Regions from separate parts of the uncultured Neisseria sp. genome, predicted to be linked through region 1. Evidence: predicted binding sites of a transcription regulator. Region 1 holds the regulator's gene; the other holds the start of a gene.
What was found. Region 1 encodes FNR, which switches genes on or off when oxygen is low (the NO sensors DNR and NnrR bind a similar motif). Its sites were predicted from a motif close to TTGATNNNNATCAA; they were not measured.
Positions count from the first base shown of each region.

Region 2: a site for FNR is predicted at 983-996, ahead of Q1M25_RS05095 (cytochrome-c peroxidase). Genes of this name have one in related genera too.

Region 1 is NZ_CATNVN010000065.1:213-6,743, reverse strand. Features, by position in the region: gene Q1M25_RS05585 (OmpA family protein) at 61-822, opposite strand; gene Q1M25_RS05580 (CysB family HTH-type transcriptional regulator) at 1,265-2,215, shown strand; gene fnr (fumarate/nitrate reduction transcriptional regulator Fnr) at 2,302-3,036, opposite strand; gene hemN (oxygen-independent coproporphyrinogen III oxidase) at 3,199-4,620, shown strand; gene Q1M25_RS05565 (hypothetical protein) at 4,752-5,084, shown strand; gene Q1M25_RS05560 (DUF1289 domain-containing protein) at 5,700-5,945, shown strand; partial or broken gene Q1M25_RS05555 (TraB/GumN family protein) at 5,984-6,531, shown strand, end outside.
Region 2 is NZ_CATNVN010000055.1:3,710-10,240, forward strand. Features, by position in the region: gene efeU (iron uptake transporter permease EfeU) at 1-707, opposite strand, end outside; gene Q1M25_RS05095 (cytochrome-c peroxidase) at 1,089-2,264, shown strand; gene Q1M25_RS05100 (FKBP-type peptidyl-prolyl cis-trans isomerase) at 2,404-2,733, shown strand; gene Q1M25_RS05105 (BolA family protein) at 2,860-3,108, shown strand; gene Q1M25_RS05110 (class I SAM-dependent methyltransferase) at 3,255-4,049, opposite strand; gene bioH (pimeloyl-ACP methyl ester esterase BioH) at 4,105-4,851, opposite strand; gene Q1M25_RS05120 (ComF family protein) at 4,850-5,566, shown strand; gene trmL (tRNA (uridine(34)/cytosine(34)/5-carboxymethylaminomethyluridine(34)-2'-O)-methyltransferase TrmL) at 5,631-6,095, shown strand; gene Q1M25_RS05130 (septal ring lytic transglycosylase RlpA family protein) at 6,144-6,531, shown strand, end outside.

The DNA of each region.
Region 1 (6,531 bases):
CTTCAAATATAAACCATAAAAAAATGCCCTGCATATTGCAGGGCATTTTTCACAAACCGATTAAGGTTTAGCGTAACCGTGAACGCCATTGTAAGGAGCTGGGATCCAACCTTCATCAGTGGCAGGCAATTCGCCTTGACCTTCGATAGTTTGGCCTGGAGCAACTTGACGAGTAACAACGCTGCGAATTTTAACATCAACGCGACGGTCAGGTTCGATACAAGCGATAAGAGCAGCACGTTTCTTAGCTTTAGAAACTTTTTTACCCAGTTTAGCAACTTCAGCTTCACAAGTAGCAGTCATTTGAGCTTGAGACTCGCCCAGACCTACTGCAGAGATTTTGCTAGAAGCAACGCCACGGCCTACCAAGTAGTTAGCAACTACGTTAGCACGACGCTCAGACAGAGCTTGGTTGTATTCTTCAGAACCCATGAAGTCAGTGTGACCTTCAACACGTACAGTTTGTACGCTGTCGTTGCTCAGGCGTTGAGCCAAAGCGTTCAGGTTTTCTTGAGCTTCAGGACGCAGGTTGTCTTTGTCGAAGCCGAACAGAGTTTTAGTAGACAGGGAAACAGTTTCATCAACATACTCAGGAGCTTGTTGTACAGGAGCAACTGCTTCACGATCACCACATTCAACGCGGCCTTCGGTAGCTTTGTCGAAGTAGCTGTTTTTCCAGCATTCGCCGTAGTTGTTACGGACGATTTCTTGAGATTGGCTGCTTACGGTGTAACCGTGTTTGGTGTGCGCTTCGCTGGCCATAGCGGTGCCAGAGGCAACCAAGGCAACGAACAATGCGCTTAATTTCAGCTGTTTGGTCATTTTATTCCCTCATCAAATTGTTATGCGGCGGACTAGGAAAGCAACCGCTGCAAAGTACCAATATACAGGCCGCAGTATCAAAACAGCGGCAAATCGGATATATCAGGTTGCACTATAAAGAAGCGCAAGGCAAACTGTCAATACTCGATGCCTTCAAACAATTATGAAGTGCCTGCTTCCTAGTAGTTAATCATGCCGAAAAATCAATCTTGTGTCATTAATTTAGGGCAAAATCAGACAATTCACCTACCTAAAGTTGTACAAAAACAACAAAACCCCTTTCCCTCTTCTTTCCTGAATTTCCTGTTTTCATATCATTAAAAGATATTTTCATTAAAAACAAACGTTTTCAAAACTCAGGGCAAAACCGGGCAAAATATGTTAAATTACAGACCGTTTGTCGCACAAAATCCACAATAACAACGTATCCGATACTGCTACCATGAAACTGCAACAATTACGTTACGCCCTTGAAGTTTACCGGCACAATCTGAATGTCTCCGAGGCTGCCGATGCGCTTTTTACATCCCAGCCCGGCATTTCCAAACAAATCCGCCTGCTTGAAGAAGAATTGGGTATCCAAATTTTTATCCGCAGCGGCAAGCGTGTGGTTTCCGTTTCACAACCGGGCAAAGCCGTGTTAGAGATTTCGGAACGAATTTTGCGTGATGTACAGAACATTAAAAATATCGGCAGCGAGTTTACCGATCACGACAGCGGCTCGCTGACCATCGCGACAACGCATACCCAGGCGCGTTATGCCTTGCCCACAATCGTTGCGGAATTTGTCAAAAACTACCCTAAAGTCAATTTGACCATCAAACAAGGCAGCCCTTCTGCCATTGCGCAAATGGTCAGCAGCGGCGAAGCGGATTTGGCAATTATTACCGAACGCATTGACGATCATCCCGAGTTGGGCAAACTGCCCTGCTATGAATGGAACCATGCCGTCATTGTTCCGCACGACCACCCTCTTTTGGACTGCCGCAATCCTTTAAGCCTTGAAGATTTGGCTTCTTTTCCGCTGGTTACTTACGAATTTGCTTTTAATTCCGGCAGCAGCATTGCGCGTACATTTAATAAAGCGCATATTGAGCAACCTGATGTTGCCTTATCGGCTGCCGATACGGATGTATTGAAGACGTATGTTCGCTTAGGCTTGGGTGTTGGTTTGATGGCCAAAATGGCGTACGATCCCGCGGTCGATCAAGATTTACAGCTGATTGATGCGGCGCACTTATTTGAACCGTCGCCCACTTGGATAGCCTTACGCTCGGATACTTACCTGCGCGGTTATACCTATGATTTTATACAGATGTTTGCACCGAAACTGACCCGTGAAGCAGTTGACCGCATTCTGTACACGCCGGTTGTTGAAGATTTTTCAATTTAACATCTAACTATAACTTGCGTAACTTAACAATTATTCTTTAATTCTTGTTAAAAAGGCCGTCTGAAATATTTCAAACGGCCTAAGATTCAGATAGCATGCGAACAACCAGAAACCATTTTCTTCAAGGTTGTCGCATCTAAGATTTTGATGTGCTTGTGTTCAACAGAAATCAAGCCTTCATGATGGAATTTAGACAAGGTGCGACTGACTGTTTCCAGTTTCAGCCCCAAATAGCTGCCGATTTCCTCACGCGACATCCGCAAGATAAAATCATTGGCGGCAAAACCTCGTGAATAGAGACGCTGGGACAAGTTGAGCAAGAATGCCGCCAATCGCTCTTCAGCGCGCATATTGCCCAAAAGCAACATAACGCCCTGATCTCGGACAATTTCGCGGCTCATCAAGCGGAAAAAGTGAGAACGGAGGCTGGGAATATCCTGACCGAGTTCTTCAATATGTGTAAACGGAAGCTCGCATACCTCGCTGTCTTCCAAAGCCACAGCATCACAGCTGTGAATATGGGAACAAATCCCATCCATACCGATCAGCTCGCCCGACATAAAAAAGCCGGTTACCTGATCTCGTCCATCTTGGCTGGCGACTGTTGTCTTAAAGAAGCCCGCACGGATGGCAAACAAAGAGGTAAACGGCTCGCCGGCACGGAACAGGTATTCACCTTTTTTCAGACGGCGGCTTTGACGAATAACCGCGTCTAATTGTGAAAATTCGTTAGGCATCAGTCCGACAGGCAAACACAGCTCGCGTAAAGAACATGTGGAACACAAGGTTTTCATTTGATGTGTTGCATTGTGTGTGGCCATAACGCACCCTTAATCTGCATAGTTCTATAAATCCCTGATGAAGCCGAATAACTATTGACCCAAGTCAAAGTCGGCATATCATTATGAGGCATTCTACCAAACTATCGAAATTTTGACTAAAATTTTCCCTAATTTCCTTACTTCATACTACAAGCCCCGACCATGAAAATCATCCCCATCTCAAATAATACCAACATAAACAATGAATTACCGGAATTCGACCGCGAATTGATTGCCAGTTTGCCATCAAGCGGTCCACGTTATACATCCTATCCGACCGCCGACCGCTTCCATGAAGGCTTTAAAGAAGCCGAATATATCCAAGCTTTAAACCTGCGCAACATGGGCGCGCTCAACAAACCCCTTTCGCTCTACATTCACATTCCTTTCTGCAATACCATCTGCTACTACTGCGGCTGCAACAAAATCATTACCAAAGACAAAAGCCGTGCTGATGCCTATATCCAGTATCTGGAAAAAGAAATGGAATTGCTGGCACCGCATTTAGGCGGACGACACCAGCTTGCGCAACTCCACTTCGGCGGCGGCACGCCGACATTCCTAAGCGACGACCAACTCGAACGCGTCTTCGAAATGATCCGCAAATACTTCCAGCTCATCCCCAACGGCGAATACTCCATCGAAATCGACCCGCGCAAAGTCAGCCGCGAAACCGTCCTCAAACTGGGCAAACTCGGTTTCAACCGCATGAGTGTCGGCATTCAAGACTTCGATCCTAAAGTGCAGGCAGCCGTCAACCGTATCCAAAGTTACGAAGAAACCAAAGAAGTCATCGATGCCGCCCGCGAAGCCGGGTTCAAATCCGTCAGCGTCGATTTGATTTACGGCCTGCCGCACCAAGATACCGAAAGCATCAAAACCACCATTGACACGGTCTTGTCCCTCGACCCCGACCGCCTCGCCCTCTACCACTACGCCCACCTGCCACATATCTTCAAACCGCAACGCCGTATCGACACCAATGTCGTTCCTGGCAGCGAAGAAAAACTCGATATGCTGCAATATTGCGTCCAAACCCTGACTGAGCGCAGCTACGTTTTCATCGGTATGGACCACTTTGCCAAACCTGATGATGAACTCTCCATCGCCCTCAAAGAAGGCTTCCTGCAACGCAACTTCCAAGGCTACTCGACCTATGCCGACTGCGACTTGGTGGCGATCGGCGTCTCCTCTATCGGCAAAATCGGCAGCACCTACTCCCAAAACGAGCGCGACATCGATGCCTATTACGCCGCACTCGATGCCGGACATCTGCCGATTATGCGCGGCTACCAGCTCAATCAAGACGATATTTTGCGCCGCAACATCATTCAGGATTTAATGTGCCGCTTCTCGCTTGATTATCAAATTTACGAAAGCGTGTTCGGCATTCCGTTTAGCCGCTATTTTGTAGCGGAACTGGAAGATATGAAGCAACTGGAAACCCTCGGTCTGGTTCGTCTCAAACCGCACGGCCTGACCGTTACGCCGAAGGGCCGTTTCTTGATCCGCAACATCGCTATGGTGTTCGACTACCATTTGCGCCATAAAGAAACCAAAGCCAAATACTCGCAAACCGTATAAACAGAAATGGAAAAGGTCGTCTGAAAATTTTCAGACGACCTTTGTTTTTATTTTCAATACTTTCGGGTAACATAAAACCATATTTTCCGCTTTATCAGAATTCAAAGTTAATTTGTATAGGCGCGTATCCTATGGTTACCGAACAGCAAAACGATATCCTCAGCATCAATAAAGTACAGCTTCTCCTTGCAGAAAAACGCACGGCACTTGCTATCATGCGTACGGGCATTGCCGTTTTCGCACTCCCTTTGTCTATTTTCAGTGCGCTGATTGCGACATCGAAATGGTACGAGGCCGTTGATGTTTGGCCTTTGCTCGTACTGGTCAGTCTGATGAACATCAGCTTGATTATTTTCTCGGTCTATCTGATTACCCGCTCGCTCCGTAGAATGCACCAATATGACCGGCTGATTGCCGATATCAAATACAACAATCAGTCTTTGCGCAAACTGATTAAGTCATAAAATGCAGATAGTTGGGGCTACACATAGGTCGTCTGAAAATCAAAATATAGCGGAACTCCAAATATGTATTAAAACATGATTCTGCCAAACATACCGTAATTATTCTTGGTGACGTTACTGTATACTTTGCTCCCCCATTTGAATGGATACGATACCATTGCAGTAATTGAGATTAAAATGAACAACAAATATAAAGAATGGATAAAAATCATACTGCTCCCTCATTTAATAACGGCTATTTTTTTAGGGCCGGCAATAATTGTTTTTTGGTCAGGTGGATTTATCGGTCTCTATTCTGTTATAAACGTGTTCAGTGAATTAGGTTCGCTTAAATATTATATTTATATTGGAATTCCTTTAATTTTTATAATGTTCTTACTTAGGTTTTATTGGGAAAATCTGACGATAGGGAAGATACTGACTTCTTCTGCGATATATTTATGGTTTCTCTTAGGTTTTTTATGCCTAGGGTGGCAGATATAAATTTATTGAAATGATCAACTCAATTGGACATTGATAGGAACCCTGCTGGATACACCGATCGTGTTTAGACAAATACAAATGCAGTCTGCAATTTTGGTTTATCCGGTCTCAGATCTCAAACGCTTTTAAAATATGGAACAACCCGATTTTTTCCCCATTCCCAGCCCCTGTATAGGCGTTTGTGAAGCCAATGCCAAAGGTTATTGCAAAGGCTGCCTGCGCAGCCGGGAAGAGCGCTTGTACTGGCTCCAGATGACCGACAGCCAAAAGCATCAAGTCATGCACCTTCTATCCCTCAGGAAAGCCAAAATCCGCAACCGCAAAATGGAAAAACCCGAAACGGGCGAACATCCGGTTCAAAACCTGCTCGATTTCTAAATTGCCCTTGCCTACCGCACACCACAATAAGGAAAAACATGAAAAAACTGCTTACCTGCCTGCTTGTGCCATTAACTGCCCTCACCCTGGGCGCCTGCAAACCCGTTGCAACTTCACCCGAAAGCAAACCTGCCGAACTTAACTGGCAGCAGCCTAAACTGACCAGCAATGTTTGGAAAATCAGCAAAGAAGGCCAACCAGACTCCTATCTGCTCGGCACCATCCACATGGGGCAAACCAATCAGACCTTGTCTTCCGATGCAGTCAAACTGTTGCAATCCACCGACCAACTGACCACAGAAGTTGACGCATTGCCGGACAGCAGTCCGGAAACAAAAAAAATGTATCAAAAATACTTCCAGGAAGTCATGAGTACCGAACCGCTCAGCCGCAAGCTTGGCAAAACAGATTTCCGTCTTTTACAAGAAATCTATTCAAAAAATGAAGAAAGCCGACCCATCGCCCAAATTGCCGACAAACTCCATCCGTGGGCCGCATTCATTTTTTCCGGCAGTACGTTTCCCAAAGGGTATAGCTCAGAAACCGGTGCAGATATGTTGCTGACCAACGCGGCCGCCGGTATCAA
Region 2 (6,531 bases), on a different contig from region 1:
AAACCGCCGAGCAGCACGCCTAAAGGGCTGTCTTCATGCAAATATTTCGATGTATCAAAAGCGATGTCCTGCATCACATTCCATACGCCGGCCTCATGCAGCGCGCGAAACGAACCGGCCAGCAGACCGGCCGCCACCACAATCAGAAACGCGCCCGTCCAACGGAAAAACTTCGCCAAGTTCAGGCGCATACCGCCCTGATAAATCAGCGTACCGATGACAACCGCCACCAACAGCCCCAACACCGCGCCTATCGGCATAGACCACGTCGGACTTTGCTGGAACACGGCCAGCAGGAAAAACACGCTCTCCAAACCTTCGCGCGCCACAGCCAAAAATGCCATGCCGACCAAGGCCCAACCCTGGCTGCTGCCGCGGTTCAAGGCCGACTGAACAGAATCCTGAAGATGCTGTTTCATCGAACGTGCGGCCTTTTTCATCCACAAAATCATGTACGTCAACATCGCCACAGCCACCAGGCCGATAACGCCGACCACCAATTCCTGTTCTTTTTGCGGAATCTCGCCCGTAACGGAATGAATGCCGTAACCGATACCCAAACACATGGCCGCAGCCAAAAACACGCCCAGCCAAACCTTCGGCATCAGCTCGCTGTGTCCCGACTGTTTCAAAAAACTGGCAACAATGCCGACGATCAGGGCAGCTTCGATGCCCTCGCGTAGCATAATCAATAAAGCAATCAGCATAAAAAACTCTAAAGTGAAACGTTCATTTGTTAACGCATTTATAACGCTTTATGTTTAATAATGCAAATTATTTTTATTTTTTAATAACCCTATATTTATTAAGATTTTTTAAAAGAAAATAACGAACGTAATCAATAAAAACTAAAAGGCCGTCTGAATTTTATTTTTTCAGACGGCCTTAAAAACAGTAACTAATTGTAAATAAATAATAAAAAAGTTCCATAGTATGAAATTCTCTATCAGTTATATTTTCAAAATTTATCAAATTTAAAAGGTTGATTTACAACAAAAATTAAAACCGCCTTATCTTTTATAGTTGGCATATTGCTGGTGCAATCAGCAATCCATGACATAACAAACGCATAACAAAGGAACCCTCCTATGCCACGTTTAAAACTCCACCAAATCGCTTTGGCTTTGGCCGTTTCTGCCGCGCTGACCGCCTGCGGCGAGAAAACGGCTCAAACAACCGAAACTCCTCAAGCTGCTTCTGCCGCGAGCACTGCCGATGCTGCCGCAAGCACCGCCGCCGTTTCAGCCCCTCAAAATTCTGCCGATGTTTCTGACGAAGACAAAGCCCTGTTGGAACGCGCGCAAGCTACGTTCAAACCTTTGCCTGACCTAGCCGAAATGCAAAAAGTCCGTCCGTTTACCGAAGAACAAGTCAAACTCGGCCAACAACTTTGGTACGAAAACCGCCTGTCCAAAGGCAACACCGTCAGCTGTAACTCTTGCCACAACTTGGCAACTGCCGGCGTAGACAACATGCCAACCAGCGCGGGCCACAAAAGCCAATTCGGCGGCCGTAACTCCCCAACTGCCCTGAATGCCGCCTTGTTGGGCAGCCAATTCTGGGACGGCCGTGCCGCCGATGTGGAAGAACAAGCCGGCGGCCCATTGCTCAACCCTGTTGAAATGGCCAACGCAACCGAAGCCGATGCCGCCGCCAAAATCGCCGGCATTCCCGAATACCAAGAGAAATTCAAAGCCGCATTCCCTGAAGACGGCGCGGTTTCCTTCAAAAACATCACCACCGCATTGGGCGCGTTTGAACGCACCCTGCTGACCCCGACCCGTTGGGACGACTACCTCAAAGGCAACGTATCCGCCCTGAGCGAACAAGAACGCAAAGGCGTACGCGCATTTATGGACAACGGCTGTATCGCTTGTCACAGCGGCGTTAACTTGGGCGGTACCATGTTCCAAAAATTCGGTTTGGTGGATGGTCCTTACTGGAAACACATCGACGATCCTAAACACGACAAAGGCCGTGCGGACGTAACCAAAAAAGCCGAAGACGAATTCTTCTTCCGTGTTCCAGGCTTGAGAAACGTTGAGCGCACCTATCCATACTTCCACAACGGTAGCGTTTGGGAATTGGATAAAGCCGTCAACATCATGGCGAAAGCTCAATTGGGTAAAACCCTGGCTCCGGAAGAAACTGAAAACATCGTTGCCTTCTTGAAAGCCCTCTCCGGCAATGTTCCTGAATCTGCCCGAACCATGCCTGAGCTGCCCGTCTCCCACGATGTCAAATCCCAACCTGACAACAAATAAGGTTTAGCGCAAAACAAAGGCCGTCTGAAAATCCGTTTCAGACGGCCTTTTTGTTGCCGGCCATATGGGCGCATTTGTTTCACGATTCCACACAATATGGTAATCTTGAGCCGATTTTCACCATACATCCGAAAGGAACATCATGAGCCTGATTATTGAAGACTTGCAAGAAGGCCACGGCAAAGAAGCCGTCAAAGGCAAAGAAATCACCGTACATTACACCGGCTGGTTGGAAGACGGTACCAAATTCGACTCCAGCCTCGACCGCCGTCAACCGCTGACCATCACTCTGGGCGTCGGCCAAGTGATTAAAGGTTGGGACGAAGGCTTCGGCGGCATGAAAGAAGGCGGCAAACGCAAGCTGACCATTCCTTCCGAAATGGGCTACGGCGCACACGGTGCCGGCGGCGTGATTCCTCCGCACGCGACCTTGATTTTTGAAGTCGAGCTGCTGAAAGTGTACGAATAAGCATTTGACGCTTCAAAAGACCGAGGCCGTCTGAAACCCGAAGTTTGGTTTTTTAGACGGCCTGTTTTTATCAAGATTCGGTATAATGCCCTCTTTTACAAGCAAACCATTTCCCAAGGAACCCCCATGCTTTTACCCGAACAAGTCAAAACCCTAATTGAAGGCGTTACCCCTTGCGAACACGTCGAAGTCGAAGGCGACGGCCATCACTTCTTCGCCGTAATCGTTTCCTCCTCATTTGAAGGCAAAGCCCGCCTCGCCCGCCACCGCCTGATTAAAGACGGCCTCAAGCCGCAACTCGAAAGCAACGAATTGCACGCGCTGTCTATTTCCGTTGCCGCCACTCCGGCCGAATGGGCGGCCAAACAGGCTTAATTTGGAATCAAATAAACGGCCGTCTGAAAACTTTTCAGACGGCCTTTTTCATACATATTAAACAGCGTAGGCAATCGATACAAACGCCAAACCGCATTCCACAATACACAATCGCAATGTAAACCCTACCGGAAACAGCAACCAAACTAGCCCTGCCGTTTCGGGAAAAACTGCACCACATTCTCCCCTTGCGGCAACACCAATTTCTTCACGGCATGGCCGTATACGGTTTCAAGCGTGATGTTCAGACGGCCTTCGTTGGCAAAAATCTTATCCACACATTCCTTGGCCGCTTGCGGATTGCTGAACTTCAACGCATTCCACAATCCCAAGGTTTCCATGTCCTGCCAAAACGTCCCGGCTTTTTTATAGCTCAACTCAAGCTTGGCCGTGTCGGTTACCGGATCGTAAAAGCCGTTGTCGGCGAGCATATCGCCCAAGTCGTGCATATCAATCAACGTGGGCGCTTCGCATTCGATGCCTTCATGGTTCAGACGGCCTGTCAGCTCGCTCAGGCTGTCGCGGCCAAAGTGTGTGAAAAACAATAATCCGTCGGTTTTCAAAGCAGCGGCCCAGTTTTTCAATACCGGCAAAATATCGTCGGCGCGGCTGAGGCTGAGGTTGGCCCACAACATATCGGCGGATGCTTCAGGTAATGGCGCGGTCAGGGCTTGGCAATGCTGCGGGATGGTTTTGCCGGTCAGCTTCTGCCAAAAACCGCCTTTGCGCGCGGCGGCGGCGGTTTTCAAAAAATCGGCATTCGGATCGTATTCTTCAAACACGGCGTCGGGATAACGCGCGGCCAGCAGGCTGCGGCTGATGTCGGCATCGGCACCAATCAGCATGATGCGTTTGGGTGCATTGCGGACCAGCTGCAGGCGCTCGTCGGTGTCTTGGGCGAGATGGCGGTGAATCTGCCAGCGTTTGTCTTGTTCGGTCATGGTGGGTCGTGTCAGCGGGCTTTGCCCGGCAATGTTTTTATGGTTTAAGTCTGTTTCAGACGGCCTTTTCGACAAAATTGCGGTAAATTTCGGCAAATTCGTCGGCATGGCTTAAAAAGGGCGCGTGTGCGGCTTTGTCGATAAGGACCAGCTCGCTGTCGCTCAAATGGCGGTGTAAATATTCGCCCATGCGCGGCGGCGTGATGGCATCTTTCTGTCCAAACACCAGCAGTGACGGCGTTTGAATAAGCGGCAACAGCGGACGCGCATCGGCATGGTTGACCGCTTCAAGCGCGGCCTGTAAGGCGGAAGGCGTGCCGCAGCGCGCCAAATCGGGCAATACGCGGTTTAAGATTTCGCCTGAATGCGGCGTGTGCAACAGTTGCAGTTGTAGAAACTGTTTAATATGTTTGGCATAATCCTGCTGGAATGCGCCGACCATCTTGCCCAAGGCAGGTTGCGCCAAGCCTTCGGGATAATCCGTGTCGGCAGTCAATCGGGCAAAACTTGCCGTCAGGCAGAGCGATTTGATTTTGTCGGGATAAAGCGCGGTCAGATACAGGGCAACCAGTCCGCCCAGCGACCAGCCGAGAATGTGTGCCGGCGTGTCGATTTGTCCGGCGAAGGCTTCGGCAACGGCGGCAATATCAAACGGTTCGGCAAAAGGCGCATCGCCGTGTCCGGGCAAATCAAGCGCGCGGACGTCCCAATCGGTAGGCAGGCGCGGTATCAAATCGTCGAATACATGGCGGTTCGCCGCCCAACCGTGTATCAGATAAACTTTTTTGGCGGAGTGTGGCATGAATGTTCTTTCTTGGTGGCGCAGTTTGAAACAGCTCAATGCGCGACGTTGCGTATTATGCCACGATTCCGTTTCAGACGGCCTTTGCCGAGGCTGCGCAAACGATTTGACGGAATATTTTATCGACGCGGCACAAAGCTGCCCTTTGTGTTTCCGCCATGTCGCAGGCGGGGCAGTGTGCGGCAGTTGTCAGAAAAAGCCGCCCGCATTTGATAGAATGTGGGCCTCGCTGTATTACGAACCACCCGTCAGCAGCATGATACGCGAGCTGAAACACTTGGCCGATTTGGGCATGAGCCGGCCGTTGGCGGATTTGATGGGCCAAAACGCACCGGACTGGCTAACGACGGAACACTTCGATTTCGTCCTGCCCATGCCTTTGAGCAAAGAGCGGCGGCTCAAGCGCGGATTCAACCAAAGCGAGGTGTTGACGGATATTTTGGCAAAACGCTACGGCTGGACGCTGCTGCCGCGCCACGCGGTTTTCAGACGGCACGGCGAGCCGCAAAGTACGCTGAAAAGCGACGAACGTCGGCGAAATATCAAGAATGCATTTAAAATCAAAGCCGAATTGCCGAAGGCGTGTAATATTCTGTTAATTGACGATGTCTTCACCACCGGTTCGACTTTGGACGAATTGGCGAAAACGCTGAAAAAATCAGGCGCAGGCCGGATTTGTTGTTGGTCTTTAGCGCGGCCGCCAATGAAAAAATAGCTTAAAGTTTTTGACACCCATGGAACATTTCGGCATTATGCCACTCTATAAGTGATTGATTTATATGTTTACCATAGTTTTGTACCAACCCGAAATCCCGCCCAATACGGGCAATATCATCCGCCTGTGCGCCAATACCGGTGCCGATTTGCACTTGGTCAAGCCGCTTGGTTTTCCGCTGGATTCGTCCAAAATGAAACGTGCGGGTTTGGATTATCACGAGTTTGCCAAACTGACGGTACATGAGAATTTCGAAGACTGCCTCAAGGCCCTTGAAGGCCGCCGCATTTTCGCGCTGACCACCAAAGGCTCTACCCGCCCCGACGAAGTTTCCTTCCGCGAAGGCGACGTGTTGCTGTTTGGTCCCGAAACGCGCGGCCTGCCTGCCGAAATTCTCGACAGCCTGCCTGCCGGACAAAAAATCCGCCTGCCGATGATGCCCGGCAGCAGGAGCATGAATCTTTCCAATACTGTCGCTGTGATTTTATTTGAAGCATGGCGGCAAAACGGTTTTGCCGGCGGCGTATAGCAGGCCGTCTGAAACCGCTGCGTTATCAACTCAAGAACGGAACCCGTTTTGACTTTTACCAAAAAAACCCTCCTTTTCTTAGCCGCCGCCACCATCGGCGTCCTTTCCATTAATGCCGCCGTCGCCGACAGCGTGGTCCGAGTCGAAAAACTGCATCCTTCTGCCAACCGCAGTTATAAAGTTGCCGGCAAACGCTACACGCCGCTGACCAAAGTTTCCTTTTTCAGCCAAACCGGCAAAGCCTCATGGTACGGCAACCAGTTCCACGGTCGTAAAACTTCCAGCGGCGAGCGTTACAATATGAACGCCCTCTCCGCCGCCCACAAAACCCTCCCTATTCCCAGCTACGCACGCGTGACCAATATGCAAAACGGCAAAAGCGTCATCGTCCGTGTCAACGACCGCGGCCCTTTCCACGGCAACCGCGTCATCGATG